Regions from separate parts of the Halalkalibacter oceani genome, predicted to be linked through region 2. Evidence: predicted binding sites of a transcription regulator. Region 2 holds the regulator's gene; the other holds the start of a gene.
What was found. Region 2 encodes NrdR, which represses ribonucleotide reductase genes. Its sites were predicted from a motif close to AACACNATATATNGTGTT; they were not measured.
Positions count from the first base shown of each region.

Region 1: a site for NrdR is predicted at 1,092-1,109, ahead of ABMB67_RS15180 (vitamin B12-dependent ribonucleotide reductase). Genes of this name have one in related genera too.

Region 1 is NZ_JBEPKD010000015.1:3,568-18,816, forward strand. It holds gene ABMB67_RS15180 (vitamin B12-dependent ribonucleotide reductase) at 1-948, opposite strand, end outside; gene dat (D-amino-acid transaminase) at 1,350-2,189, shown strand; gene ABMB67_RS15190 (lipoate--protein ligase family protein) at 2,386-3,222, opposite strand; gene ABMB67_RS15195 (rhodanese-like domain-containing protein) at 3,429-3,803, shown strand; gene gcvPB (aminomethyl-transferring glycine dehydrogenase subunit GcvPB) at 3,887-5,353, opposite strand; gene gcvPA (aminomethyl-transferring glycine dehydrogenase subunit GcvPA) at 5,353-6,693, opposite strand; gene gcvT (glycine cleavage system aminomethyltransferase GcvT) at 6,753-7,853, opposite strand; glycine riboswitch at 8,036-8,140, opposite strand; gene ABMB67_RS15215 (DEAD/DEAH box helicase) at 8,340-10,016, shown strand; gene ABMB67_RS15220 (YqhG family protein) at 9,994-10,806, shown strand; gene ABMB67_RS15225 (DUF2759 domain-containing protein) at 10,845-11,033, opposite strand; gene ABMB67_RS15230 (MBL fold metallo-hydrolase) at 11,256-11,891, shown strand; gene ABMB67_RS15235 (DUF2626 domain-containing protein) at 12,223-12,468, opposite strand; gene ABMB67_RS15240 (helix-turn-helix transcriptional regulator) at 12,606-13,322, opposite strand; gene ABMB67_RS15245 (YqzE family protein) at 13,554-13,736, opposite strand; gene ABMB67_RS15250 (shikimate kinase) at 13,777-14,247, opposite strand; gene comGG (competence type IV pilus minor pilin ComGG) at 14,281-14,652, opposite strand; gene comGF (competence type IV pilus minor pilin ComGF) at 14,649-15,116, opposite strand; gene ABMB67_RS15265 (hypothetical protein) at 15,088-15,249, opposite strand, start outside.
Region 2 is NZ_JBEPKD010000007.1:138,052-153,300, reverse strand. It holds gene ytxC (putative sporulation protein YtxC) at 1-798, opposite strand, end outside; gene mqnC (cyclic dehypoxanthinyl futalosine synthase) at 1,056-2,165, opposite strand; gene dnaI (primosomal protein DnaI) at 2,233-3,162, opposite strand; gene ABMB67_RS10385 (replication initiation and membrane attachment family protein) at 3,163-4,614, opposite strand; gene nrdR (transcriptional regulator NrdR) at 4,723-5,181, opposite strand; gene ABMB67_RS10375 (DUF1499 domain-containing protein) at 5,265-5,663, opposite strand; gene speD (adenosylmethionine decarboxylase) at 5,794-6,177, opposite strand; gene ABMB67_RS10365 (glyceraldehyde-3-phosphate dehydrogenase) at 6,570-7,604, opposite strand; gene coaE (dephospho-CoA kinase) at 7,858-8,457, opposite strand; gene ytaF (sporulation membrane protein YtaF) at 8,470-9,105, opposite strand; gene mutM (DNA-formamidopyrimidine glycosylase) at 9,169-9,996, opposite strand; gene polA (DNA polymerase I) at 10,009-12,639, opposite strand; gene hflC (protease modulator HflC) at 12,973-13,908, opposite strand; gene hflK (FtsH protease activity modulator HflK) at 13,909-14,862, opposite strand; gene pnpS (two-component system histidine kinase PnpS) at 15,191-15,249, opposite strand, start outside.

The sequences.
Region 1 (15,249 bases), on a different contig from region 2:
CAGCGGAGTAAAAGCAAGCTTGTCCTTTACGAGCTTTTTGATTTGATCATCGGCTGTCTGCTCAAGGAGAAAGCGTAAAATCCGCGGATTTTGCATCTTGGAAATAATGAACTCCAGCACATCCGGATGCCAGTCAGCGAGCATGATCATTTGCGCCCCGCGTCTTGATCCACCCTGTTCGACAAGATGCGTCAGCTTGGCGATATCATCAAGCCAGGAAACCGATCCTGACGATTTCCCGTTTACTCCTCTTGCCAGCGTATTGCGTGGACGAAGCGTCGAGCCATTCGTGCCGACACCGCCGCCGCGGCTCATAATTTCCATTACCTGCTTGCGGTGTTCCGAAATCCCTTCACGCGAATCTTGAACGAAAGGCATCACGTAGCAGTTAAAATACGTTACATCCGTTTCCGCCCCCGCCCCGTAGAGCACTCTTCCCGCCGGAATAAAGTTCATCGCCACAAGCTGCTCATAAAATTGCTCAAATGCTTCCTGGCGCTTTTCCGGAGTCGTTTCAACCGACGCCAAACCTGTTGCATTCCGCTTGGCAATTTGTTCGTAATACAGCTCAAGCGGCTTCTCAATCGTATCGAGAGAACGAACGACGATTCCACTTTCTGCTTCCTCGCCCTCAAGCGAGCCGCGGAAATCTTCATCGACCAAAACCTTTGCCTGATTTTGCGCGCGATCCAATTCAATCACAAAGCCATAGCCTCTCGCCGGAAATTTAGGATCTGCCTTCACCGTCAATACGACGAAGTCCCCTTCCTTGAGTGTCTTTTTCTCGGTATCTTTAAAGGTATACCGATCGAGCATCACCAATCTCGACACACCTTTTTTTGTAATATGCATATCCTCTGTGATCGGATGCACCTGCGCAAATTGGGCGATATCTTCATTTAAACGTGCAACATTAACACGCATTGCGTTCGACATCGTCATCGCCATTTCGCCTCTCCTCCTCTTTCATTCGCTATTCATTACCTGTTAAGTATTTCATTGCGTCTTTTCTTGTTGTTTTTTATATCATGGGTAAGCTTACCACATATCTCTACCCTTATTCAATATATTGTACTCCCTTTTTTATGAATCACACTATATATAGTAATCATTTTAATCCAAGCGAAAAATGTCAACTGAGAAAAGGGATAAAAAGAGCAGCAAAAATGAGTTTCCGAAAAAAAAACCGATATTTTCGAGCTAAATTGAACCATTTTGTCTCTTGCCAGAATGAAGATGGTTTCGAACTGGCTGTCGTTCGCTTCATTGCCCAATTTCAGCAAAAGCATTGACAAAATTTTTTTCTAATGTTCATATGTTGTTATCCAGATTTAGATGGGGGAATAAACATGACTTACATTCTGCAAAATGCTGATTTAGTACGGAAAGAAACGGCACATCTTCATATTGATGACCGCGGCTATTACTTCGGTGACGGGATTTATGAAGTGATCCGCGTGTATGAAGGCGTGCCCTTTGCCAAGGAAGCACATCTTAACCGTCTGGAAGAAAGCAGCGCGAAAATTGATATGACACTGCCCTATTCCGGACAGGAACTGATTGACCTGCTCGATAAACTAATCGCGGCCAACGAGCTCGTTAATGGCCTTGTTTACTTACAGGTGACCCGGGGCATAGAACCACGAAATCATCTTTATACCAAAAATTGCAAGCCGGTTCTTACCGCCTTTACCCAGCCGTTGCCAAAAAAAGCGGCTGCTCCAAGCGCAGCGGTCCATGTCTGGCTTACGGACGATATTCGCTGGCTTCGCTGTGATATAAAAACGATCAACCTCCTTGGGAATATTATCGCCAAAAAGGAGGCCGCTGATCAGCAATGCCAGGAAGCGATCATGCAGCGTGACGGTTTTATCACCGAAGGCTCTTCCTCTAATCTCTTTCTCGTGAAGGACAAGGTTCTCTATACCCACCCGGCGACCAACCTGATCTTAAACGGCATCACGCGCCAGGTCGTGATCGATCTTGCCAAACAAAATGGTTATGAAGTTGTTGAGGAACCGTTTCCGGTTGACGTGCTTGAGCATGCCGACGAGGCATTTTTAACAAGTACAACAATGGAAATCGCCGCGATCAGCCAAATCAAAGGCCAGCTGAGCACGTCCTATGTACCAGGACCCGTAACAAAAGACCTGCAGGAGAAATTCCGCCAGCTCCTGCCGCAAAAATAGTAAGAAATGCGCCAAAAGCCTTAGAAGAAGGAGCTTGAGACAAAACTAGCTTTGGGCCTACTGGCAATGGCTTCACACGCCACAAGCCCGTTGTGAGAAACCCACTCACAACGGGCTTTAAAAGATCGTGGCGGTTCCGCTCATTGCTTAGAGACTGGGCAAAAGGTAAAAAAACAACCTTTTGTCCCAGCCTCCTTCACTTTCTGAAATTCCATTCATCTGTTTCATAGCGGTTGCGCGCAATTTGTCTGACTTCCTCATCCTCTTCCTTCGATAACGTATAAGGTTCAAGCGTAATATTTAATCCTTTCTCAAAGCCTTTTCGAAAAGCCTGCTTCGCTTCTTCCATCGTCAACGGCTCACTGCGCAGCGCATTAATCGCCACCGCTTTATTGCGGAAGTTCCGCTGCATTCTTTCCCGGACCCGCTCGCTCGGATATTTGAAAAGATCAAACAGTTTATCCTCATCAATATCTAAAATGATCGAGCCGTGCTGCAAAATGACACCTTTCTGCCTCGTTTGCGCGCTGCCTGCCACTTTCCGTCCTTCCACAACGAGCTCATACCATGACGGCGCATCAAAGCAAACCGCCGAGCGCGGGTTTTTCAACGAGCTCAGTTCCTCTTCCGTCCGCGGAATGGAAAAATAGGCCTCAAGCCCGACATCGGTAAAGCCTTCCAATATCCCTTGTGAAATAACTCGGTACGCTTCTGTGACCGTCGCCGGCATATCCGGGTGCTCCTCTGAGACGATCACACTGTATGTAAGCTCCTGATCGTGGAGTACAGCGCGGCCTCCTGTCGGTCTGCGGACAAAGCCGAGTCCGTACTCGCGAACTTTATCTAAATGGATTTCCTTTTCCACCTTCTGAAAATAGCCGATCGATAACGTCGCCGGATCCCAGCCGTAAAAGCGGATCGTCGGCGGAATCCGCCCTTCGCTATGCCATGTCAGCAATGCTTCGTCCAAAGCCATATTGTACGCCGGTGAACATGCGCCCGAGTCAATAAAACGCCATACTTCCTTCATTATGCATCGCTTCTTTCCATCTGAATGTCAACTTCATCATTTTAACAAAGACAGCCGTCATCGCCAAGCAGCTTGCCTCTATACTATTGATTGCAGAAATAGCTTATCCCCATTATAATGAACAAAGGAAAAACCGACCGAGAGAAAGCTGATGGTTAGCCGCTTTTTTCTAGCAACATGGAAAACAAGTAAAGGGGTGTAGAGAGAAATTGGAAATTTTATGGTTGATTCTTTTAGGGTTTTTAGCCGCCCTGCTTTTCCGGCGTTTTGTCAAACCCAAATATTTAAAAACCCTGACGCAAGAGGAATTCATTAAAGGGTACCGCAAAGCCCAATTAATTGATGTCCGCGAACCACGGGAATATGAGGGCGGTCATATACTTGGAGCAAGAAATATCCCGATGTCCCAGCTCAAGCAGCGAATGAACGAGGTCCGCACCGACCAGCCTGTTTATTTGTATTGCCAATCAGGGGCAAGAAGCCAGCAGGCCGCCCAAATTCTGAAAAAGAAACGCGGCGTTGAAGACCTTTATCAGCTAAAAGGCGGCTTCAAAAAATGGACAGGCAAAATCAAGAAAAAATAAAGGAGATGTCTCAGAAGGTCTTTTTTCAGCCTTTTGAGCCATCTCCTTTTCTTGTTCATTTCCGTTACGTGTTACTCCCCGCTTTACCTGGCCGCCGCTTCATAGCGTAGGATCGGCTTTCGCGCCGCTGTCGTTTCATCGAGGCGGGAGATGACCGTTTCATGCGGAGCCTCCTGGACAATCTCAGGACTTTCTTCTGTTTCTTTGGCGATTTGGATCATGGCCTCAATAAATTCGTCAAGCGTTTCCTTCGCTTCCGTTTCCGTTGGCTCAATCATAATGCACTCTTCCACATTAAGCGGGAAATAAATCGTTGGTGGATGATAGCCAAAGTCAAGCAGCCGCTTCGCAATATCCAACGTTCTGACGCCCAGCTTTTTCTGGCGCTTTCCTGACAGGACAAATTCATGCTTGCAATGCTGCGGATAAGGAAGGTCATAATACGGTTCTAACCGTCGCATCATATAGTTGGCATTTAAGACGGCATATTCAGACACCTTCCGCAGACCCTCCGGCCCCATCGTCCGGATGTAGGTGTAGGCGCGGACGTTAATGCCGTAATTGCCATAGTACGGCTTCACCCGGCCAATCGATTGCGGCCGGTCATAATCAAGCGCGAACGCATCACCGCGTTTTACGATCAGCGGCTTCGGCAAAAACGGGATCAAATCCTTTTTGACGCCGACTGGACCAGAGCCCGGACCGCCGCCGCCGTGCGGACCTGTGAACGTTTTATGAAGGTTTAAATGAACGACGTCAAAGCCCATGTCTCCCGGACGGGTAATCCCGAGAATCGCGTTAGAATTCGCCCCGTCATAATAAAGCTTTCCACCGGCGCCATGAATGATCGCCGCCATTTCTTCAATATAGGTTTCAAACAGCCCAAGCGTATTCGGATTGGTCAGCATTAAAGCTGCCGTATCGGCGCCTGTCACTTCCCGCAAATGCTCCAGGTCGACGAGACCGTTCTCGTCCGTCCGGACAGTGACAGATTCAAAGCCGGCGACCGTCGCCGAAGCCGGATTCGTCCCGTGAGCCGAGTCAGGTACAATGACCTTCGTCCGTTCAAAATCACCGTTCGCCTCGTGAAAAGCACGAATCATCATCAGCCCGGTCCACTCTCCATGAGCACCGGCAGCCGGCTGAAGCGTGACCTGATCCATGCCGGTAATTTCCTCAAGTGCGGTTTGCAGTTCAAACAACAGCTCAAGTGAGCCCTGAACTTGATGTGCCGGCTGATACGGATGAACGTGAGCCAGTCCCTCGATCCGGGCGACATCCTCATTGACCTTCGGATTATATTTCATCGTACATGACCCAAGCGGATAAAAGCCCGAGTCAACACCGTGATTTCGCTTCGATAAGGCGGTGTAATGCCGCATGATTTCCAGCTCAGACACTTCCGGCAGCTCCGGTTCTTCCGTGCGAAGATAGTCCCTTGGCAGCAAGTCCGCAAGCGGCTGTTCCGGTACATCAAGATCAGGCAGACTGTGACCGATTCGTCCAGGCTTGCTTCTTTCAAAAAGTAATGGCTGATCCTTTCGCTTCATTATAATGCCCCCATTTCTTGTGCAAATGCTTCAATTTCCGCTTTTGTCCGCACTTCTGTAACAGCAACCAGCATATGACCGGCTAATTCCGGATAATTCTGAGCAAGATCATAGCCGCCGATGATTCCTTTTTCAAACAGCTTTTCATTCACTTCTTTCACAGGAGTGTTCACTTCGATGACAAATTCATTGAAGCTCGGCTGGGCAAAAGCAAGCTTCACGCCATGCTTTTTAAGCTGCGCTCGCGCGTAGGCTGCCTTTTGCACATTTTGATAAGCCATTTCACGAACACCTTTTTTCCCGAGCGCCGCCATCGCGACAGACGCCGCAAGGGCATTTAATGCCTGATTGGAGCAAATATTCGACGTCGCCTTTTCCCGCCGGATATGCTGCTCGCGCGCCTGCAGCGTCAGCACAAAGCCGCGCTGGCCATGCTCATCCTGCGTCTGACCGACGAGCCGCCCCGGCACCTTCCGCATCAGCTGCTTCGTCGTGGCGAAGAAGCCGCAGTGCGGACCGCCAAACTGCGGCGCAATTCCGAACGGCTGGGCATCGCCGACGACAATATCAGCGCCGAATTGCCCCGGCGGAGCGAGGATTCCTAACGAAAGCGGGTTGCTTGAGACGACAAGAAGAGCTTTCTGCTGGTGAGTGATCGCTTCAAGCTCGGCAAGCGGCTCGAGCACGCCGAAGAAATTCGGATGCTGAACGACGACACATGCCGTGTCATCCCCGTACGCTTCCTTTAGCTGCTCAAGGTCGGTCACGCCGTTCTTCGCCTCTATTTCGATAACATTCAAGCGCTGGCCGGTCGCGTTCGTTTGCAGCACCGCCCTCGCTTCTGGATGAACCGTTTTTGAGACGAGAATCGTTTTCTTTTTCGTATGACCGGCGCTGAGCATCGCCGCTTCCGCCAGCGCCGTCGGACCATCGTACATCGACGAATTGGCAAGGTCCATCCCTGTCAGCTCACAAATCATCGTTTGAAATTCAAAGATCGCTTGCAGCTCTCCCTGCGAAATCTCCGGCTGATACGGGGTATATGCCGTGTAAAACTCTGACCGGGAGATGACGTGATCGACAATCGACGGGATGTAATGCTGATAGACGCCGGCCCCTAAAAATGATGGATACTGCTTCAATGAGACATTTTTTTGTGCCAGCTTGTCAAAATAGTGCAAAAGCTCCGGTTCCTTTAATGCTTCCTTCACGTTCAGCTTTCCTTTAAAACGAATCGAAGCGGGAATATCTGAAAATAGTTCTTCAATCGACTGAACGCCAATCGTTTCAAGCATCGCTTGCTCATCAGCGGCTGTCATCGGCAAATAACGGTGGTTCATCCTTGTTCCTCCTCATACTTTGTAATCAACATATCGGCTGAATTCATTTCCGGCGCCGGTTAGTCCTTTTTCTTATAAAACGGCGTTGAGATCACTTGCGCTTTCAGACGTTTTTTTCTAATTTGAACGGTCACTTCCGTACCAAGCTCGGTGTAAGCATGATCAAGCAGCGCCAGACCAATGTTTTTTTGCAGGCTCGGTGACTGCGTTCCTGTTGTGACAAAGCCGATCTGCTTGTCAGCGGCAAACACTTCGTATCCAGTACGAGGAATGCCTTTTTCAAGCATTTCAAGACCGACAAGCTTTCGCCGCAGTCCTTCTTCCTTCTGCTTAGTCAGCGCCGCCTTGCCGATAAAATCAGCTTCTTTCTTCAGCTTTACCGCAAAGCCGATTCCGGCTTCAAGCGGGCTGATCTGCTCACTCAGCTCCTGGCCGTACAATGGCAGGCGCGCTTCAAAGCGCAGCGTATCGCGTGCCCCAAGGCCACATGGTACTAAGCCGTCATCCTTTCCGGCTTCGAGAATGTTCTCCCAAAGAGCAGCCGCATCGCCGGCAGCGCAATACAGCTCAAAGCCGTCCTCGCCCGTGTAACCTGTGCGCGAAACGAGTGCCTTTACACCGGCGACATCAAGCCCGTCGGCAAAGTGGAAAAAGCGAATCGCCGAAAGATCATCCTTTGCAAGACGCTGTAAAATCCGCTCCGCAAGCGGTCCCTGGAGCGCGAGCTGGGCCATTTCCTCCGAAACATTGGTAATCGTCACACCTTCACGCTTATGACGCCGCATCCATTCAACATCCTTCTCGATGTTCGCCGCATTAATGACAAGCAAAAAATCATCCTCTGCTTTGCGGTAGATCAGCAAATCATCGACGGTCCCACCGTCCTCATAGCACATCGCCGTATACTGCGCCTGGCCGTCCTTCAGCTTTGCGACATCATTTGTGACGAGATGTTGCAAATAGGACAACGCCTGCTCGCCTTTCACTTCGACCTCGCCCATATGCGAGACGTCGAATAAACCAGCGCGGTTTCTAACGGCTTCGTGCTCCTCTTTTATACTCGAAAAATGCACCGGAAGCTCCCAGCCGCCAAAATCAATCGTCTTTGCCCCGCTTTTTTCATATTGCGTAAATAACGGTGTTCGTTTTCCCTTTGTCATGTTTCACCCTCCTTAAATGTCGAAAACCGCGCAGCGGCTTTTCTTATACGACAGGTACAAAAAAAGGACAGAGTTATACACGAAAATAAACGTGTATAACTCTGTCCTGTAACCAGAAAGTTTCCTTTATCCGCAAATAAAGTGTCTTCGTAGGTGGCTCAATTGAGCACTCTCCAGAGCTGCGTCAAATAAGAGTCTTTTTGCCTGAGAGATTCACACATCCAGCTATGCTGGCGCTTGCTCCTTCGGCGCTGCCATCCATCCGCAGTCTCTCCCCTTATTCTCATCCGCCAATGATAGAATGATTTCCTGCAATTGGTACATACTAAGAAGCAGGAATCAAGATAAACAACTTTGTTCGGAATTTATAGTAATATCCTATCAAGATCCGTTCCCTTATGCAATAACATATTTCTAAAATTCATATATTTATTTAGCATGATGCTGTTACATTCGGATTTTATTCAAAAGGAAGGAGGATCAGCAATGGTCAATATCCATTTTGATCAAACTTGGAATAATGAATTTCTTGAACGATTACATCAGGATGGCCCGTGGTCGAATTGGGAGCTTTTCACCTTAGCTTACGAGGCGGAAATCCATCAGGCCATTCCTGATTTTCATGGCCTTCTTGCGCCTAAATACTTACCGAAGCTTAGTCCTTTTCCCCATCAAATCGAGGTCGCCAACACTGTTATCGAGCAGATGAACGGCAAAGCGATCCTCGCCGATGAGGTCGGTCTCGGGAAAACGATTGAAGCCGGCTTGATTTTAAAAGAATACATGATTCGCGGCCTCGTCAAAAAGGTGCTTATTCTTGTCCCTGCTTCCCTCGTCTCGCAATGGGCGATTGAATTAAACACAAAGTTCCACATTCCGGCGATTCCGCAAAAAAAAACATATGTATGGGAGCAGTGTGACGTTGTCGTCGCCTCAATTGATACAGCCAAGCGTCAGCCTCACCGCGATCTCGTGCTGGCGCAGCCCTATGATCTCGTCATTATTGACGAAGCGCATAAGCTCAAAAATCCAAAAACAAAAAACTATGAATTCATCCGCCTGTTAAAAAAGAAGTTTTGCCTGCTGTTAACCGCAACGCCCGTGCAAAATAAGCTCGAGGAAATCTTTAATCTCGTCTCTTTATTGAAGCCTGGTCATTTAGGTGATATTCAGTCATTCGAAAAGGAATACCGTTCCTCCAAGCGCTCCCCGAAAAACCAGGAAAAATTAAAGGAGCTGATCAATAAAGTGATGGTGCGCAACCGGCGGGCTGAAACAGGAATTACCTGGACGAAGCGCATCGTTGAAACCGTGCCGATCACGTTCAGCGAAAGCGAGCGCGCCTTTTATGAAGAGATTGAACAGCTCGGGGATGACTCGAACCACTTTGCGCTGCTCACCTTGAAACGGGAGCTGTGCAGCAGCAGGGAAGCGGCGTTTATGACGTTGAAAAACATCGTCGAACGTGCTCATAAAGAAGGACGAACCGCGCCCCGGGCCGAAGCACTGCTCGCCAATATTCAGCATGTAACCGGACATGCCAAAGCTGAAAAAGCACTTGAGCTGATTCAAAACATTAACGACAAAGTAATCATTTTCACGGAATACCGCGCCACTCAGCTTTATTTACAATGGTTCCTGAAGCAGAATGGTATTTCCTCCGTTCCGTTTCGCGGTGGGTTTAAACGTGGGAAAAAGGATTGGATGCGCGAGCTCTTCAGCAATCACGCCCAGGTGCTGATCGCCACGGAAGCAGGCGGTGAAGGGATTAACCTGCAATTTTGCAGCCATATTATCAATTATGACCTGCCCTGGAATCCGATGCGGATTGAGCAGCGGATCGGACGGATTCACCGCCTCGGTCAGAAAAACGATGTTCATATTTACAATTTCGCTGTCGAAGATACGGTCGAGCAGCATATTTTGACGTTATTATATGAGAAAATCCACTTATTCGAAGCGGTCGTCGGCGAGCTTGATGACATTTTGACCAATCTTGAGTTTTCAGGCATCGAAGAGCATGTACAGGAAATTTTGCTCGAATCCGAATCGGAGGGAGAGATGCGGATCAAATTTGATCATTTGGCAGCAATCATGAACGAAGCGGCAAGTGAAGCGCGCGATAAGGAGGAGAACATCGATGCAACAGGCTCAGGTTCATAATTTTTTGCAGAGGTACTTTTCGGCAAATGACAGTCCGATCCTTGAGAACGGTCCCGGCCATCTGACCGTCCAGCTTTCGATTGAACTGGACAAGCTTCTAATGAACCGGCCTTTTTACTGGCATTACCTTGAAAAAACAGGCGGAGTCCCGCAGCCGATGCAAGTGACGTTTATTACCGATCAGCATGCGGCGCCCGAAGGAATCAAGGGAGAGCAAATCCATTTCGGTTCGCCGCGGCTTCGCCAGCTATTTCATTCAACGCGTGAGCTCGGCGGCTTTATCCGGCTTTACGAACAGGTTCAGGCTACAGGGCAGTCATCGATTCCCCTCCATCCATGGCTCTGCCTCAATGCCAAAGTATCCTTTCAGTGTGACCGCAAGAAAGACGTCCTGCTTTCCCTCGGTCTGAATCTGATTCACGGGCAAATTGTCCAGAACTTTTTTGATCGTGTCTCACAGAAAAACTTGACACCGAAAATACCGGATTTTTGCTTTACTTTAACTCCGCTGATTAAAGTCCAAAGCGGCTTGATTCGAATGCAGAAAATGGTGCGGACTTACGCCGAAAATGAAGATGACTCATGGGCCAAGGAAGCAATCGCACGGATGGAAAATGACTTGGCGCTGCTTGAAAGCTTTTATGAAGGCCAGACGGAAAAACCGGAAAGCTACGAGGTGGAAAAACAGGCATTAATCGAGCAATATGAACCGCAAATTCATGTTTCGATCATCAATGGGGGAATGTTTTATTTGCAGCAGCAGGTGTTCGAGGCGCATTCCAACAAATAAAAGAGGGTGTCCCATATTCGGGAACACCCTCTTTCAAATTAATGTCCTGTTGGTGCGCCTCCACCAGTCGTTAGAATGGATACAATTGTAGCAATTGAAAAGGCTCCAAAGACAACGAACGAAATCGCTGCAAACCCAACAGCAAAAAAGTTCTTTCTACGAAGCTCACGCGCGATTCCAATCGCACTCAAGATCGCGACAAGTAATAGTGTAATGGATAAGAACATCTTGACTTCGCCTCCTTATGTAATTTCTGCACCCAGCTTAACAGTCTTATTATAAACAAAATTGAGGATCATGGCAGCTTATCATTTTGACAATGCTGGTACATTTCTTCTCACTCTATAGGTTGGGCATTTTGGTTTCATTTTACTCTCTTTTTTAACGTTTGTCGAGAACGATTTCGTGTTGTATCATTAGGCTATCTTATTTTGCTTGGAGGTTTTTTAATGAAATGGACACAAATTCCACTCGGTCCCCTGCAAACGAATGCCTATATTATTGAAAATGAAAAAAAGGAAGCTGTTGTCATCGACCCCGGCTCACAAGGAGATGAGCTTGTAAAGTGGCTACAAAATCAGGAATTAACTCCATTGGCGATTTTACTAACCCATGCCCATTTTGATCATATTGGCGCCGTCGACGCCGTCAGGGAAACATTCGCTTGTCCTGTTTATCTTCACATCGCTGAAAAGGACTGGCTTCTGGACCCGGCCAAAAACGGCTCTGCCCGCTTTACGGGAAATGAACCGATTGTAGCAAAGGCCGCCGAAAAACTGATCGATAAAGAAGAACAGTTAACAATTGGACCATTTCAATTCTCAATTCTTGAAACACCGGGCCACTCCCCTGGCAGTGTCTCCTACTATCAGGAGGAAGCGGAAATTGTCTATTCCGGAGATGCCTTGTTTGCTGGCAGCATCGGCCGCACCGACTTACCGGGCGGAAATCACTCCCAGCTGCTGCAAAGCATTCATGACAAGCTGCTGGAGCTTCCGGAAAATACCGTTGTTGCGTGCGGGCATGGTTCGACGACAACAATCGGACAGGAAATGGACAGCAACCCTTTTCTCTCCGGCTTCTAAAGAACAACAGGGAAGCAAGCTTGTGGCAAGGGACATGATTTCGTTTTGTCTCAAGCTCTTCCTTCTCGCAAAAAAAGGTCTCCACTAGCTGGAGACCTCAAGGGGAGTAAATCTTATTGATGCATGAACAATGAGGGGGAGGGGGACTCCCAATCAATGTTAAAGAGCTATCAATGTCTTTTATTTTATAAAGAGTTTATCACTATGTCAATAGTAATAACCAACTAATAAGAAGGGCCTTCTCAAAAGGGAAAAAAAGCCTTTTGCAAGTCGCGCCACATAAAAGAGACTGACAGATGTCAGTCTCTTTTATGTGCTTATGTACCTTATTTTAATGTCCGCCGAAGCTTGGTACTAACAAGAATGTTGAGTAGTAAGTGAAGCCTACAAAGAAAATCGTCAAATAGGCGCCGAAAATATAGACATAGACACGCTCAGACAAGTTTAAATAACTCAGTGCCAATAACGCTCCTGTTTGAGCAAAGAAAAGCAATGACATATTAAACATATCCCCGGCAAAGAACAAGACAGCAAAGATCCCTGTCCAAAACGCTAAAACGCGAAACATACGATCCATTTGAGTTCCCCTCCTTCTTGCAAAAGCTACTGTCTTCCAGTGGAAGTAACGGCTTAGGATAGCAAATGATTAGTACAGCTTTTATTATATACGACTGTTCCTTCACTTGTAAATGCCAGAACCGTGGCAAAACTGTGTCACGATTCATCGGCAAGCGCAATGACAGAGTACAGGCACGCCTGGGCTTCCGGATCTGTCATCTTGCTGTTTTCCTTAACCGTATGCTCCCCAAAAAAGAATGAAAAAATACCATTAAACAGCTGATGATGCATCGAGCATAAAGATAAAGAGTGCTCGGACATCAATTCTTTAAATGTACAATTGTAAATGCTAAGATGAATCTCATTCCGTTTTTCATCATATCGAACTTCAGGATCGAGTCCCTGATTGACGGCAATTTGTTCAATAATCTTTACTTTTTCCGCCCGGCTCAGCTTCTGATGATCGACTTGAAATTGCTGAACATAAGCCTCTGCGCTTTCTCTGCCATATTTGAAGCCGATTTTTTCAAGCGCTTCAAGCCCGGCTTCGCCAAAATCAGCCAAAGACTGCAACGCGATATTCGCCAGACGCTGATAATCGCGAAACGGAAATTGGAGCTGAATCACTTCGCCGGAAAGCCGGTAAAAACGACTGGGGCGTCCCCCTTTCCCAGTCTTCTTCGTTGTCGAATCAATCATTTGTACATCTTCAAGTTTCGTAAGGTGAAGCCGCGCGACATTTGGATGAATACTGAACTGATCAGCGATTTCCTGTACCGTTACATCTCCACGTTGCTTAGAGATAAATTGATAAATCGAAAAACGAGTAGGATCAGACAGTACATTGGTGATTTTCAATGTATTTTGGTCCATTTTTTCACTCCCCAACTGACCATCTACCTACATTATAGTACAGTTGGCAAGGCAAATAAATGAAATTTCTCCACCGGCCCCCTTCAAAGCGCCTGTCTTTTCGTCTGGAGGCATGGGAGAAGCACCTGCAAAGGCACTGGCCAATGACGTGAAAGCACAAAAAAAGGAGGGATTATCGCGCCTGCCGAAGCAACTTCTTAGCAAGAGATAGCGGATATCTCCCCTCCTCCTTTACTGTCTTTTTTTCACTCTTTTCCGCCAAAAAATCGACAATCCAAGCGGAATCATTCCAAAAGCCCGGACTGGAAACGGCATCCTCTCTGCTTTCCGGTCTTCCTTCTCTGTTTTCGGTTCCTCCATTTTCAAGACAACCTGCTGCGTTACAAATTTGACATAGTCATTGAACGACATCATGATCACTCCTGTCCATACTACTAGTAGTATGGACAAAATCTCACTGAACTATTAGCATTTTCAGCTCATTTATAATGTCGTTGACCGTTCTTCCTGTCGTGTCGATAATTATATCGGCGTCTTCATAAAAAGCCTTTCTTGCAAGAAATAACTGTTCGATTTTAGCCTTATCCTTCCCTTGCAAAAGCGGCCTTGTTTCATCATCTTGCAAACGTCGCAAAATTTCTTCAATATCGCACTTCAAATAAATAATGTTTCCTTTTTCCTTCATTAACTGTCTGTTTTCTTCTTTTATGACAATGCCGCCCCCTGTTGTAATAATGAGCCGCTGCCCTGCAATTGTTTCCAATGCTTTCGTTTCTTGTTTTCGGAAATAGGGTTCTCCCTTTGTTTGAAACAGCTCACTGATCCTCTGCTTCTCCTGCTCTTCAATCCATTGATCTGTGTCAATGACGTTAAAAGACAGCTCATTTGCCAGAGCTTGTCCAATTGTTGTTTTTCCGGACCCCATAAACCCAGTAAGATAATAATGCTGCTTCACCCTTTAGACCTCCTGATACCCTTCAACTACAGCGTCCGGCCACCTGTATTGAAAACTGGCCTGGCGCTGCTCTCCCGACTTCAGCCTTGCCAATACGCTGATTGCGCTAAAGTCTTCAGCCTTCTCTCTAACTTCAAGTGTAACGGTCCCGGACGGATATGAAAAGGTGTAAATCTCACCTTCCACCGGTTCAGACCGTTCTTTTTGAAATTCGGCAATGCCGATTTGCAGCAGCGACTGCAATTCGAGATGCTTTTCCTGCTGTTCAACAAACTGCTTCGCTGTCGCATAGGCGGCGATTTGCTGGAATAAGACAGCGCAAAGCAGCAGACTGAGCAAGATCGTTAACGGGTAAATAAATCCTTTAGCATTCAATCACCTTCCGCCTCCCTTCGTTCATAGGGATACAGCATCGCCATCGTCCTCTGTTTTTTCACGCCAGCTGTCAACTCGACCTCGCAGTGAACGAGTCGGCCGGTTGTCCGGCATGAAAAGGAACGCACCCGCTCCAGCAGCAACACATGCCCAAGCCCATTCCGCAGGCGCCTGATTTGTTGCGACGGCATTAATTCAATGAAAAGGCTCTCGTTTCCTCCCTTTTCGATCAGCAATTGGTTACGGCCACCTACCACCTCAGTCGCTTCCCTGATGTCCTTCGATAAATGGTTAAAAAACATCGTCACCTCCTGATCTTGTCCGGGGAAAACTTTGCTCGCGCTGAGGTTGACATTCATCATAAGGGGAAAAAGGGAAAGAAGGAGGAGAATCAGGGACAAAACAAGCAGCATTTCCAGTAGGGTGAAGCCTTTCTCATCGTGCGGCGTAAAGACATTTTTCATAATCACGTCCATTAACTCCTGTCCATTGAGAACAGAATTTTATCAGGCCGCCGCCCGTATCCTCTCTCCTGATGGACGGATCTCTCTTTTGACCCGCCGTCCCGGTCAAATAGTGATAGGTTTCAGCTTCAAG
Region 2 (15,249 bases):
CTGCAGCGTCAGGATGACACCGTCATCCGGCTCATCGGTGAAAAGATAAACTCTCCCCGGCAGCAGACTGACGAGCGGGCTGACAACCATTTCCTCGACCTCAAGCGCTTCTTCAAACATAAGCTCCACATTCAAGTGAAACAGCAGCTCCTCCCGTGTCAAACGACGAAAATGCTCATCATAGAGTGTGAAGCCTTGATCATGGACAATATGCAAACATGAAAATTTCGGCTGATGTGATTTCACATAGTGCCGGAGGTCAGCAATCATATTTTGATATTCCTGCTCAAGCATATATTCATCAATCGCCATTTCCACACAATCAATCAGCATCTCCCCATACTCCCGCAGACGAAAGGTCAGAAATGGCTCATAAAAGAAGCTCGTTTCTTCTTCGACATGATTGGCAAATGCTTCATAAATATAGGCGCGGCGATTGAAAAACGTCTTCATCATCGGCAGATCATCGCGATCTCCTTCTAAAATGGCTCGAGCAATGGTGATAATTTCCTGTTGCTCCTCCTTGGCTGTAAAATAGAACATCGTTTCGACGATATCGAGCAGCCACTCTTCTTCCTTCGTACTGATCACATAATCGGTCAGCACGGAAACGAGCAATGGATGAAAGGAATCATAGAAATTAACAAACTGATTTTCATAGTTCAGTAAAATCGTTGTTTCTCCTTCCCTTTTCACCGTTCCTTCCAATCCATAGGCAGCGTAATTTCGGATATACGTTCTTAGCTGATCTAACAGCTGCTTGCAATCATCGGTCTGTTCAAAATGGATTGCGATCAACGCTTATTCCCCCTTACCGTCTAACGAACTTCTTCTGCTTCATTTTTCCATAACCGTATTCAGACAGGCTCTACTCCATCCTATGACCGTTTTCCAAAAAACATGATGGGGAATATGCGAAAAGAGCGTTTTTTCTTAGCAGCGGCGCGCGAAGCCGACGCCCCGCCCCGAATCATCCCGAAAATGTTTATACGTTCTTCCTCCTAAAAAAAGCTGTCCCGGAGGCTCTCCCTCTGGAAACAGCTTTTTTGCGTTTTTTAGTTTTGCATAATAAAGTCTTTCTCCGCCTGCTCCTCGCCTTCAAACAGGTGAAGAATCTCATATTTCGTATTGCGCTGAGCCGGTATTTTCCCTGCTTCACGGATAAGCTTGAGAATTTGGTTCGTGTTGACCTTATGTGTAGTACCCGCTGCCGAGACGACATTCTCCTCCATCATCGTGCTGCCGAAATCATTGCAGCCGTATTGCAAGGAAAGCTTGCCGATCTCCGGGCCCATCGTTACCCAGGATGATTGAAAATTGGCGATATTATCGAGAAACAGCCGCGAGATCGCGACATTTTTTAAATAATCACGCGAGCTGAGCTTTTTCGTTTTCCACATTCCTGTATTTTCCGGCTGGAACAGCCAGGAAATAAAGGCGGTAAAGCAATTTGAACGATCTTGAGCGTCACGGACACGCTGGAGATGCAAAGCGCGCTCCTCATAGGATTCGCCAAAGCCGATGACCATCGTCGCCGAGCCAAACATCCCGACGCGCTTCGAAGCTTCCATCGCTTCAATCCATTGCTCCCACGTGATTTTCAACCGGCTGACCCGGAGCCTCGTTTCCTCCGTCAAAATTTCCGCTCCGCCACCGGGCATGCTGTCCAGTCCTGCTTCATGAAGCTCCCTTAAAACGTCCTCGACGCCAAGACCTGACACTTCGGCGATCTTCCATACTTCAGCCGGAGAAAAGGAATGCATCCAAATTGGGAAGCGCTTTTTAATTTCGCGCAGCAAATCGGTATAATAGCTGAGAGGGAGATCCGGATTCGTTCCTCCCTGCATTAAAATTTCCGTTCCGCCGACAGCGACGGTTTCTTCTATTTTTTTGAAAATCTCTTCATCTTTTAACACATAGCCTTCCTTGCTGCCAGGCGCCCGGTAAAACGCGCAAAAACGGCAATACGTGTCACAAAAGTTCGTATAATTGACATTTCGACCAATGACAAATGTCGTAATCGGTTCCGGATGCCACTTCTTCATGATCGTATTCGCCGCTTCGCCCATCTTTTCAACTTCGTCGCTCTCATAAAGAGCAACCGCATCTTCCATCGACAAACGCTCACCATTGACCGCGCGCTCTAAAATCGCATCAATGCTCATATATATCGTAACCCCCGAATCTTTCAAAATAGGATACTGTTATCGTATCATAGAAAAGCTGATTTATCTAACGTGAGCGGCGGTTTTTCCCTTCTACCGTCACAAACGCCGTGAAATGCTTGATCCGCTCCATAATCCGCTTCGCCTTCAGTTCCTCGGTCCCGCCGCGATCCGAGTAAGCGAGATGCTCCTCCAGCTCCTCATAATCATAATTGGACGTAAATAAGGTCGGCAGCTTTTCAAGCATGCGGTGCTGCAAAATCGCGCCGAGCACATCATCGCGAATCCAGCCGGAAATCGTCTCGGCGCCAATGTCATCAAGAATTAACACTTGAACGCTTTTGACCATATCCAGCTTCTGCTGAAAGCTGCCGTCGCCGATCGCCTGCTTCATTTCCCGGAAAAAATCAGGCGTATACACAATCATTGAGCCGATCCGCCTGCTCTTTAGCGCATTCATGACTGCGCCCATAATATGTGTTTTGCCGACGCCGAATTTCCCATAAAGATAAAGTCCCTCGCCATTCTCGCCGGGATTGGCATGAAGCGCAAACGCAAGCGCTTTGCGGCAGGCCTCTGCCCTGTCCTGATCGCGGTCAAGCGTATCAAAGCTCGCTGCAAGAATCTCCTTCGGCACATAGAGAGAGCGCATTAACTGCTGCTGCTGCTTCTTTTCATCCTCTTCACGCTTCAAGTGGCACGGATGGTAATGCAGGTCGAGCGCCCCTTTTTGGCTGATCAGTTCCGGTCGGTAGCCTTTCATCATGTTCGGACAGTTCGCAAGCCCCGGACACGTCTCGCAATGATAGCTTTCCTTGCGAAATTCATATAATTTAACAAGACCTTGCTCGATGCTTTCCTGGTTAATGTCCGGATTGCGCTGTAAAGCAGACTGGACGAAGGGGTCCGTCAGCAATTCCTGCATGGCACGGTCAAGCCGCTCTCTCAGGCTGCTGTTTTGCATCCAGTCCGTTAGCGATGATTGAATTGATTTCACTTAGCTCTCTCCCTTCCCCGCCTTACTTTTCTTCAGCTCCTCCAGCATCTCCTCAAAGCTTTTATCCCCTGATGCGGGAAGTTCATTTCGCTTGGCGGAAGAAGGGACCTCCGCTTTAGCGTCCTGCTCTTTCTGCTTTTCGGCGAGCAGCCATTTCGGCAGCTTGTCCCGCCGCGGGTTTGCTTTGCCTTTTGCTGATGCTTTCGGATAAGATCCGGACCGCCTGCTGCTTTGATTTGACTTATTCTGCTCGAAGAGGGCAAGCTCCATCGCTTCCTTCACCGTTCGTACTTTTTTTCTTGCCCAATGGCTCGCGATTTTATCGACCAACGCCTTGCTGAGCTTCATATCCTGACTCCAAAGAATAAAATCGAGCAGCACATTGATCACGCCTGGCAGCAGCTTATGATCAAGCATAAGCGATTCTATTATTTTAACATCCGCCGCTGCGACTTTGGCGCCGTCAGAGCGGATTTCAAGCAAGGTAAGTGGTGGCGTCGTTTCATAAAAATGGATGATCCGCTCTTCCTCTGTCGCAGGCTCACGGTCAGCCATGATCCGATCCTTAACTGGATGAGTCCGCAAGCCGAGAGCGGGCGGCTCTGTCCCTTGTTCAATTTTGTACCACTCCTGCACTTTTTTGCGCAGCTGCTCGCTGTTGACCTCCTCCTCATGGATAAAGGTCTGTTGGACGATACTGCTCATCTCCAGCGGCTCGATTTTATAGACAAAGGCGAGCCTGATAATCGCCGACTTGATCTCTTCCGTCAACGCCGAGTCCGGGACAATCGACTTCGATAAGCTTTTTTCAAACAGCTCAAAGTCGAATTGATTCGAAACAAAGGTGACATCCTGTTCATCCTGCCTGCTTATGAGCGCTTTTCGCTCATCAATATGCAGCACCTTCCCCGTTTCCGATTTCAGGTTCGAGACCATTTCAGAATGATGGAGCGACGCGTACACCTCATCAAAGGCGTATGTCAGCTCTGTATAGTCATCACTGGCCACTTCATCAAGCATGAAGCGCTCACGCAGCTGACGGTAATACGTTTTGCCGAGCCGATTAAACAAATAAACGCTAAGAACATCATTTTCAAAAAACTGCTTTGGTGTCATCGGAGGCTGCAATTCATATAAATACGTTGACCCTTCCTCGTCTTTGCGCTTAAAGGTTTTCAATAAACCAATCGCCTCCAGCTTCTTCCGCTCCTCATAAATCACCTCAAGCGACTCGCCGAGCAAAAGCATCAGCTGACGATGAATAAGCTCCCCGCTCCAGTATTGATCACGTTCAAGCTGGGAAAGAAGCGTCATGTAGAGGCTGTGGGCACATGCTCCGATTAAAGGCTGATACAATAAAGTAAGCGTCAAACGATCCTGTTCGGCCAGGTAATAGCGCGTCCGAACCGTAAATCGATCAACGGGTAATAACTCCTTCCAATGCCATGTCACCAAAGGTCCCCTCCTTTTCATGATGTCTGTCATGCTTCCTGATTGATATGAGCAAGTCAAAGCAGCGTAAAAAGAGCTTGCAGCGCTAGTTCGCTTTAAGCTCCATTGTTACTCGTTCTTATTCATCAAATCGGTCAGCTCTTTAATAAACACATTAATATCTTTAAATTGACGGTACACCGATGCGAAACGTACATAAGCGACATCGTCGACATCCGCAAGACGCTCCATGACCAGCTCTCCGACATCATGACTGTGTACTTCGTTTTTTCCTCTGCCGCGCAGCTCCCGTTCAACACTGCCGACGATCTGTTCAAGTGTTTCGAGCGAGACCGGTCTTTTTTCACATGCCCGGATCAAACCGCGAATGATTTTATCCCGGCTGAATTCTTGCCGCGTTCCATCTTTTTTGACAACGATAAGAGGAACCTCTTCGACCATCTCAAACGTCGTAAAGCGGTGATTGCAGGCTTCACATTCCCGGCGGCGGCGAATGGAGCGCCCTTCATGACTTGGTCTTGAATCAAGAACCCGAGTTCCATTATGGTGGCAGGCAGGACAACGCATTAAATCATCTCCACTTTCCCCAGTCGTACTTTAACATTATTATCTTTCATCATATAGAAAAAAGGAATCGCTGACAAGCATCGTTATGATAATTCGTCCCCTAAACCTGACCCTATGTAAGGCAAATTTTGATCTAATGCTTTGTAAAAAGCCATTATCGCTTTCCGACTTTGTCCAAAATCCGACGGGAGCACGGTATCGATCGAGCAGGACACATCGACTGCTGTCCGAAATGGTTTGACCGTAATGACCGTCACGATAAAAAGGGTTTTCCCGTTTGCGCTTGTCGCGACAATTTCACCGCGCTCCGCCTCGACTCTTTTCACCGTCCATTGCTGCTCTTGGATAACCTTCTCGGCTGCTTCGAGCGCCTTGTCCTTCGTCGTTTTATAGTAGCGGGTCTTCAGTTCATTCAGCGGGTGACGTTCAGCTGTTTCCGTCCGTTTGCTAAAGAGCTGCCCGAATGTATCCTTCAGCGCCATTATTTCCTCTCCTGTCCTTGTTGGCTTGATGTCCTTATCATACCATACCCAGCTTGCCAAAGCGTAAAAAGAGGACGGAATTGCTTAAAGGGGTGCCCCAAAAGCTACCGCTTTTAGGACACCCCTCTTCTTATAGTGCTTGTACTTTTGATTTTTCAATTTTGACCGGGCCCATTCCTCTAGGTACCTCAATCACTTCTGTTGTGGTAGCTCCAAGGGCCTCCGCAATATAATTAGATGCCACGTTAGGATCGATGCGATCTCCACACGTATAAACATCAATACTCGCATAGCCATGTTCTGGAAAGCTGTGAATCGTCAAGTGAGATTCAGAGATAATCACGACCCCGCTCACACCATGCGGCGCAAACTTATGGAAAGCAACCTCCCGGACTTCCGCTCCTGACTTTAATGCAGCATCCACAAAAACCTGTTCAATATAGCTCATATTATTCAACTTCTCCACGTTACAACCCCAAAGCTCAGCAATGACGTGACGACCCATTGTGTCCATAAGTTGAATCCCCCTTTACAAAGAAATGTCATGCCTTCTCAAACATGTAGGAACGTCTGTTTACACGGGGGAAAGTTAGTCCAAAGAGGTCCTAACCCTTTCTGCAAAAGAATCATCCCTAATTAACTGTAATTGAAGTTCACGAAAATCAGTATACTTCGTTTGTAAATTGATTGCAACAGTTAGAATTAAATTTTTTTGAAGACTTTTGCCAAGCAAGGATACTCGTCCCATCACAACAGCAAAAAGGAAGGAGCCCGGGGCAAAAGGTGGATTTTCCCTTTTTCCCCGGGCTAAGGCAGCGCCATGTTTTTTATCTCAACCGAGCTTCCTACCCAGCCCCTACTAGCATGTCTCGAAGCGCCCGGCACTATGCATTGATCGCAACTGCTTTAGGAAGCAGAATGAACCTCTTCCTTTACTGACAGCTTTTGGGCGACAAGATGAAGCAGATCAACAACGCGGCAGGAATAGCCCCATTCATTGTCATACCAGGCAAGTACTTTCACTTGCCGCTTATTCATGACCATTGTCGACAAGCCATCAATGACCGACGACTGTTCTTCCCCGTTAAAATCAATCGATACAAGCGGTTCATCGGTAAAGCCAAGAATTCCCTTCAAAGAACCGGCGGCCGCCTGCTGCAACGCTGAATTGACTTCCTCGACGGTTACGTCCTGCCGCACGGTCACGACAAGATCGACAAGTGAAACATTCGGTGTCGGAACACGAAGCGCCATTCCGTTCAGCTTCCCTTCGAGCTGCGGCAGCACTTTTGAAATCGCCTTGGCTGCCCCGGTCGAAGTCGGAATAATCGACTGTCCGCAGGCACGGGCACGTCGTAAATCTTTGTGCGGATTGTCAATATTTTTCTGATCATTTGTATAGGAGTGAACCGTTGTCATCAGTCCGCTTTCAATCGAAAACGCTTCGTCAAGCACCTTGGCGACAGGAGCCAGGCAATTCGTTGTACAGGACGCATTTGAAATAATGTGGTGCTTGTCGCTATCATAAGACTGATCGTTAACGCCAATCACGATTGTCTGGTCCTCTTCCTTCGCCGGGGCGGTGATGATTACCTTTTTTGCGCCGGCCTGGAGATGATAGCCTGCAGTTTCCCGTGTTTTGAATTTCCCCGTTGCTTCAATGACAATATCGACGCCAAGCTCCTTCCACGGCAGCTCACGCGGATCTCTTGATTGAAGCAGTTGAATTTCTTTTCCATCTATAATAAGCGAATGCTCTTTCGCCTCCACCTTTAAAGGAAAGGTTCCATGTATGCTGTCATACTTAATGAGATGAGCCAGCGTTTCTGCAGGGTAGCTCGCATTAATCGCTACGATCTCAACTTCTCTCTCCTGCATTGCCTTTCGAAATACCATTCGACCAATCCGCCCAAATCCATTAATGGCTGCTTTTGCCTTCATTAGAACGACTCCTCTCAGAAATAAGCTATACTTTATATCCTCTATTTTCAAAAATAGTATATCACATTATATGATTAAGTACGATTATTTTCTGCCCAAAAGTGAAATTTGTTGCATTTTTGGATGAATGTCAGGTTACAAATGACCCAAAACAAAAGAAATCGAATGACTTCCAGTCGTTCCATAACGAAAAAAGAGCCGGTAAAAAGGGCAAATCGCCTTTTAACCGGCTCCACTAACCTGAAATGAGCTGTCAGGACACGCTGACTCCCCATCGCCGCAAAATTTCTTTCAGCTGTGCCTCAGTCTCCTCTTTCGACCCTGAATTGTCAACAACCGCGTCCGCCTGCTTACGCTTTTCCTCCAAGGGCATTTGCGACGCGATTCGTTTACGCGCGTCGCTTTCCCCCGCCTGGTCACGTGCCATCAGCCGGGAAAGCTGCGTCTGTTGATCAACATAAACAAGCAGCACTTTATCAACTAAGTAAAATAGCTCACTTTCAAACAGAAGCGGAATGTCATACACGATTGTCGTCTCCCCTTGAGCGAGATAATCGTCCTTCCATTCGGCCATCCGCTTCCTGACAGCCGGGTGAATGATCCCGTTCAGCACCTTCCGCTCAGCCTCATCCTGAAAAATAATCGCCCCGAGCTTTTTTCGCGCAAGTGTTCCATCCTTATTCAACACATCCGGGCCGAAATGATCGACAATCTGCGCCAGCGTTTCAGTTCCCGGCTCGACAACCTCGCGCGCCGCCTGATCGGCATCAATGACCGGAATCGAATAAGAACGCAGCATCGCACTGACCGTTGATTTCCCGCTGGCAATTCCACCTGTTAAGCCAATAAACAAGACGCATCCTCCTTACAAGCTGCACACCCCTAATGTAATCAACAATAGACCAGGCAAAAATGAAAATTTCTTCAACCATCGTGAATCAGAAAAGCGGTAGCCGCTTCTCATCCCAAGCGTAATAAACAACGCGCTCATACCGGCGACGCTGATCGCCATCCAGACAGGAGAAAAGCCGATCAGCGCAGCGCCAAGTCCTGCTCCAAAAGCATCGAGGGATAGCGCAATTCCGAGCAGTAACGCCTCAGGTCCATTAATCGTCCCCGAATTGTCAAAATCGGCAATCATCGGTTTCCGTAAAATACGTATCACGACACCGAGCACTTTAATTTCAAAGTTGAGAATGACTTCATCTTCTTTTGTTTTTTCAGTGTTTTTCGCTGGCCTATAGACTTGATAAAGGGCCCAGGCTCCTATCGTTATTAAAATGATTCCTCCAATAGACCCTGCCACCTCCGGCGAGAGGTAGGCTTCCATGATCGTACCAAAAAACATCGCAACCAAAATCGAAACAGCCGAACACGCCGCAATAAACAGCAAGGATCGCCAAGGAAGCTTCATTTTACGCAACCCGTAGGTTAATCCGACACCAAAGCTGTCAAGACTAACGGCAAGGGCAAGAGTCAATAAGGAAACTATTTCAATCATCGTGATAAGCCCCTTCCTTTTCAACGCTATGATAGTATATGGCAGGGGCCTATTCGATGTACGTTACTTTTTTTGACAGTTTGCGCAGAAATGCGTTCCTCGTCCGCCAACAACCGTTTTGCTAATGACAGTCCCGCAGCGGATGCAAGCTTCATCTTTTCTTCCATATACTTGCAGCTGCTGTTGGAACATTCCCATCTCTCCTTGGCCGTTGACATAGGACTTGATCGAGCTTCCTCCCTGGTCAACGGCATCCTGCAATGTCGCAATAATCGCCTGATGAAGCCGGACAATCTCTTCTTCCGTTAAGGAAGCCGCCGTTCTTTCAGGATGAAGGCCAGCGCGAAACAACGCTTCATCGACGTAAATATTTCCAAGTCCGACCACTGTTTTTTGATCAAGCAAGAACACTTTTATTGACCTGTTTTTATGTCGGGTTGCTTCATATAAAAGCGCCGATGTAAACCGATCCGACAACGGCTCAATTCCGAGCTGCGAAAGAGGCAGTGCTCCCTCCTCCTCACCCTTTTTAAAAATGTGCATCGTCCCAAACTTCCGCACATCCTGATAACGAAGCTCAGTCCCGTCGGTAAAGGTGAACAGGACATGAGTATGTGGCAGCACCTCATCGGTCGCCTGATAAAGCCCGTAGCGCCCTTCCATCCGCAAGTGAGAGACAAGTGTCAGTTCATCCAGCATAAACAGCAAAAACTTCCCTCTTCGCTTCATCGCACGAATCGTCTGGCCCACTAAGGCATCCTGAAACTGCTCAACCTCGCGTGGCTGCTTAATAATATTCGCCCATCTCACCTCGACGGCGTCAATCGTTTTGTTTAAAACGAGTGTTTCCAATGTTCTTCTGACTGTTTCAACTTCTGGTAGTTCCGGCATCCTTCTCTCTCCTTACTTCGCGTCATACCATGTATCGCCGAATGACACATCGGCTTTCAACGGAACCGCAAGCTCCATCGCCTGTTCCATCACATCCGGAACGAGCTTCATCACCTCGTCCAGCTCCGCTTCCGGCACTTCAAAAATCAATTCATCATGCACTTGCAGCAGCATGCGCGTCTTCAGCTTCTTATCATCGAGCGCGGCGGCCATATCAATCATCGCCTTTTTAATAATATCGGCAGCCGTTCCCTGAATCGGCGTATTCATCGCCGTCCGTTCGGCAAAGCTGCGTTTATTGAAATTACGGCTTGTCAAATCCGGCAAATAGCGGCGCCGCTGCAGAAGGGTCGACACATAGCCTTTCTCCCTTCCTTCTTCGATGATAGTGTCCATATATTCTTTTACCTTCGGGTAGCTTGCAAAATAGCGCTCAATAAAGGAGGCCGCTTCTTTTCTCGTAATACCGAGGCTTTGCGACAATCCGTAATCACTGATTCCATATACGATGCCGAAATTCACGGCTTTCGCGCTCCGTCGCATATTGGCCGTCACTTCCTCTTTTTCGACATGAAAGACATCCATCGCTGTTTTTGTGTGAATATCCATGTCCTTCCGGAACGCTTCGATCAACCGATCATCCTTGGAAATATGCGCTAAGACGCGCAGTTCAATTTGCGAATAATCGGCAGCGACGATCTTCCAGCCTTGTTCAGACGGCACGAAGGCCTTGCGGATTTTCCGGCCTTCTTCTAAACGGATCGGGATGTTTTGCAAGTTCGGATCGGTTGAGCTTAAGCGACCCGTTTGTGTCAATGCCTGGTTAAAGCGGGTATGGACTTTCCCTGTTTCCTTCCGCGTCACTTTAAGCAGTCCTTCAATATACGTCGAGCTTAATTTGCCAAGCTGTCTGTAATGTAAAATATGCTCAACAATCTCGTGCTGGGGCGCCAGCTTTTCCAATACATCAGCTGAAGTCGAATACCCGGTCTTTGTTTTCTTGATTGGCGGCAGCCCGAGCTTTTCAAACAAAATTTCCCCGAGCTGCTTCGGCGAATTAATATTGAAAGCAACACCGGCAAGCTGATGAATCGTCTGCTCAAGCTCCTGAAGTCTGCCTTCCAGATCTTCGCCCATCGCCTTCAATTGCTCCGTATCAACCTTCACACCGGTCGTTTCCATATGACCGAGGATAACGGAAAGCGGCATTTCGAGCTCGCGGTAAAGCTTCTCCTGCTCGTTCTTCTGCAGTTCTTCTTCCAGTAGCGGTTTGAGCTGATAAAGCGCGTGCGCTTTGCGGGCAAGGTGCAGACCAAGCTTGTCCTGCTCCGGCACTTTCAGCTTCGCTCCCTTCCCGTATACGAGTTCATCTTCCTGCACATCCTCGATCCCCTTCCGCCTCGCCACATCGGTTATTTCATGGGAGGAGAGCGACGGATCAAGCAAATAAGAAGCCATTTGCACGTCGAAATCAATTCCTTCAAGCAGCAAATCACGCCAGCCGAGCACGACAACCGTCCGCTTTGCGTCAAAGACCCACTTTTTCGCTGTTGCATCCTTCGCCCATTTGCGGAACAGCTCCGACTGTAAGGCTACCTCTGTCGGCACGAAAAAATGACCTTCTTTGTTTGAGATGGCGATTCCTTCGATTTCAGCCTGATGATAATTTTCCTGCAATACTTCTACAATTAATGCCGCCGGACTCGTCAAATGTCTTTCTTCAATTTGACTAACGGTCTCATAGTCGAGCGCAGCAAGCTCTTTTTCCTCTTCCTGCGTGTCGTCGTAGGCAAATTTCGCCAGCAGCGATGAAAAATCAAGCTCCTTCAGCAGAGCGACAACCTGCTTCGAATCGTAATCGCCGAATCGTAGCTCTTCCAGTTCCTTCTCGTAAGGCACCTCCGTGTAAATCGTCGCCAGCTCTTTGCTCATCAAAGCCTGCTCTTTATGCTCTTCAAGCCGTTCCTTCATCTTCTTGCCTGAAATTTGATCGATCGAGGAAAGCACCTTTTCTACCGTACCAAACTCCTTTAACAGCTTAAGCGCCGTCTTTTCCCCAATCCCCGGCACTCCGGGAATATTGTCGGAGCTATCTCCCATCAGACCTTTCATGTCGATAATTTGTTCAGCTGTTATGCCGTATTTTTCGTCGAGCAATGCTTGATCGTAATAGTCAACTTGAGTAATTCCTTTTTTCGTCAAGGCAACCGTAATTCGTTCCGATACGAGCTGCAGCAAATCTTTATCACCTGAAAAAATCTTTACTTCCCAGTCTTTTCCTGCCGCCTGCTTCGCTAATGTTCCGATAATGTCATCCGCTTCGTAATTATCAGCTTCATAACGGGCGATGTTAAAGGCATCAAGCAGTTCTCTCACCAAAGGAAACTGTTCGGACAGCTCAGGCGGCGTCTTCTGCCGGCCACCCTTATATTCACTGTAGGTTTGATGACGGAACGTCGTTTTGCCCGCGTCAAAGGCGACGAGCATATGCGTCGGCTTCTCTTCTTCAATGATTTTCAACAGCATCGTTGTAAAACCGTAAACAGCATTCGTATAAACACCTTTGTCATTATTTAACAAAGGCAAGGCAAAAAAAGCGCGATACGCAATGCTGTTTCCATCTATTAATATGAGCTTCTTCAATCGAAAGGCTCCTCTCTGTTTCAATTTTCGCTGCTTCTATTGTAGCATAGGCGCGTAAAAATGAGAAAAAGAGGGCATGTCAAAAGGATTTGCTTTCCTTTTAACACGCCCCTGAATTTTGAAAAACTCCAACCTTTCCCTTGGCAAGGACTCCGCCCGGGCGCCATGGAAAAAACCGTTCCTTGGCTCAAAGCTAGTTGTGGCTTCGTTCTGCGCAAAGTCGCTACCGAAGAAACCCGCTTCGGTAGCGACTTTTTAAACCCTCGCGCAGACTTCGCTCACTACTTCGAGTTTTTGCCAAAAGGGCAAAATCCACCCTTTTGGCAAAAACTCTTAATCAATATACCCCATCAGGATGCGGGCGTATGGGGAGTCGGCCGGTAGTACGATGACGGTGTCGTCGCCGATTGTTGTTTCATAGGATTGGAGAGTGCGGTACAGCTGGTAAAATTCCGGGTCGCGGCCGAATGCGTCATTGTAAATGCGCGCGGCTTCTGCTTCCCCTTCCCCGATGATTTCATTGGCGTCTGCTGTCGCCGTCGCAATCATTTCTTTCACTTCCCGGTCGGTATTGGCCTGAATCCGGTTCGCTTCTGCTTCCCCTTGCGCCAAATACTCCTGAGCTGTCGAATGACGTTCCGATATCATCCGGCGGTAAACCGCTTCTTCATTCTCAGTAGGTAAATCTGTTCGTTTCATTCTGACATCCGTTAAAAGAATGCCGTAATTGTTTCGTTCAAGAGCTTCATTCACCCGGTTAAGCACGAGTTCATTAAAGTTTCCTCTAGTCGGCGTCATCTCTTCGTTGATAATTTCATCAAAATCGAGCTGCCCGAGCTCCGCCCGAATCGCGGAGAAAATCAATTCACCCATGATCGCTTCTGCCTGCTCCAAAGTGCGGGCATTGGCGATCATCATTTGCGGGTTGTCAATTTTCCAAATCGCATAATGATCGGCGAGCATCCGCTTTTTATCACGCGTGTTGATTTCAGCTGGAGGAATATCATACACCATCTGATATTTCGGTAATGTCGTCACCGATTGAATGAATGGCAGCTTATAGTTTAATCCCGGCTCGTCTTCGATCCGTACGACCTCCCCGAACTGTCTAACTACCTTATATTCGCCTTCTTCGACAATGAAGAGGTTGCTGATAATGATCGCCAAAATGGCAATTAACACAGCAGCAATTGCCGCAAGCTTAATATATTTACGCCATTCTCCGTTAGGACGGCGTTCATTTAAATCGACAATGTTTTCATCGCTCATTTAGTTCGTTCCTCCTTCTGCAGCAGCTTCCGCGCGCCGCTCAAGCGGTCGAATCGGTAAATAACTTACTGTATCCCCGTTGCTGTCCATAATATAAATTTCTGTAGACGGCAATACATTTTCCAGAGTCTCCAGCACAAGCCGCTGGCGTGTGACTTCAGGGTTGACTAAATACTCATCATAAAGCGCCTCAAATCGGGCGACATCCCCACGGGCCCGCTCAATTCGCTCGGTACGCGTTCCTTCTGCCCTGGACATAATCGCGTCCTTTTCCCCTTCGGCGACATTAATCTCTTGATTGCGGTACTTCGTCGCTTCATTAATCTTTGTTAAACGCTCTTCACGCGCGTCAGTCACTTCCGTAAAGGCGCGGCGCACTTCTTCAGTCGGAAGCTCAACGTCCTGAAGCTTCACATCCTGAATGCTCACGCCGATCTGGTACACTTCCAGCAATTCAACGAGATTTTCGAAAACCTTCGCTTCGATTTCTGGACGCTGATCGGTCAGCGCATCATCTATATTCGAGCTGCCGATCACCCCGCGTAATGAAGCAGAAGTTGCATTGTAGAGCACTTCCTGTGGATCCTCCGTACTGTATAGAAATTGCTCCGGATCGGTAATCCGCCATTGGACGGCCAAATCAGCAAATAAAATATTTTCATCGCCCGTAATCATTTTGGCCTCATTCGTAAATTCAATCAGTTCACCTTCATTTTCTTGATAACCTACTTGAAGGTTATATGTACCCCGGGATAAAATCTCCACTTTTTGAATCGGCCAAGGCATTTTAAATTTAAGACCGGGTTCTGTAATCGTTTCGTCCACCTTACCAAAGGTAATCAGGGCAGCTTGCTCTGACTCGTCGACAATATACCAGCCAGTAATTAAAAATAAAGCTAAAATGGCAATTCCAATTAACGAAACAAACCCTACCAACAGTTGCTTAATCGTCATCTTATCATCCTTCCATTCTTTCTACCTCTATTTACGAGTATGCAAAAATAAAGGTTTCATTCTTTTTGAAGATTCCTCACCCTTTTCTCACATTCTTATTCATTATAGTACAAAGAACTGAAGAATTGGGTAGAAAGAAATTGTAAATTGTCGGCAAGAACGAAAAAAAGGACGGAAGCTAAAGGGGGTGCTTCCGTCCTGCCTAAGGGGATGTAACAACTTCACAAAAAGGAGTCCTCTTTGTCAAGCATGATAAAACCGTTCAGTCTTTATTTTAGAAAACAAAGGTTAAGCAGGAATGAACATCATGTAAAAAGTTTGTAAAGCCTTAAACCGATTGTTCTTCTTCCTGTGTACGGGGAAACGTCAAGCTGAAGCATGTACCCT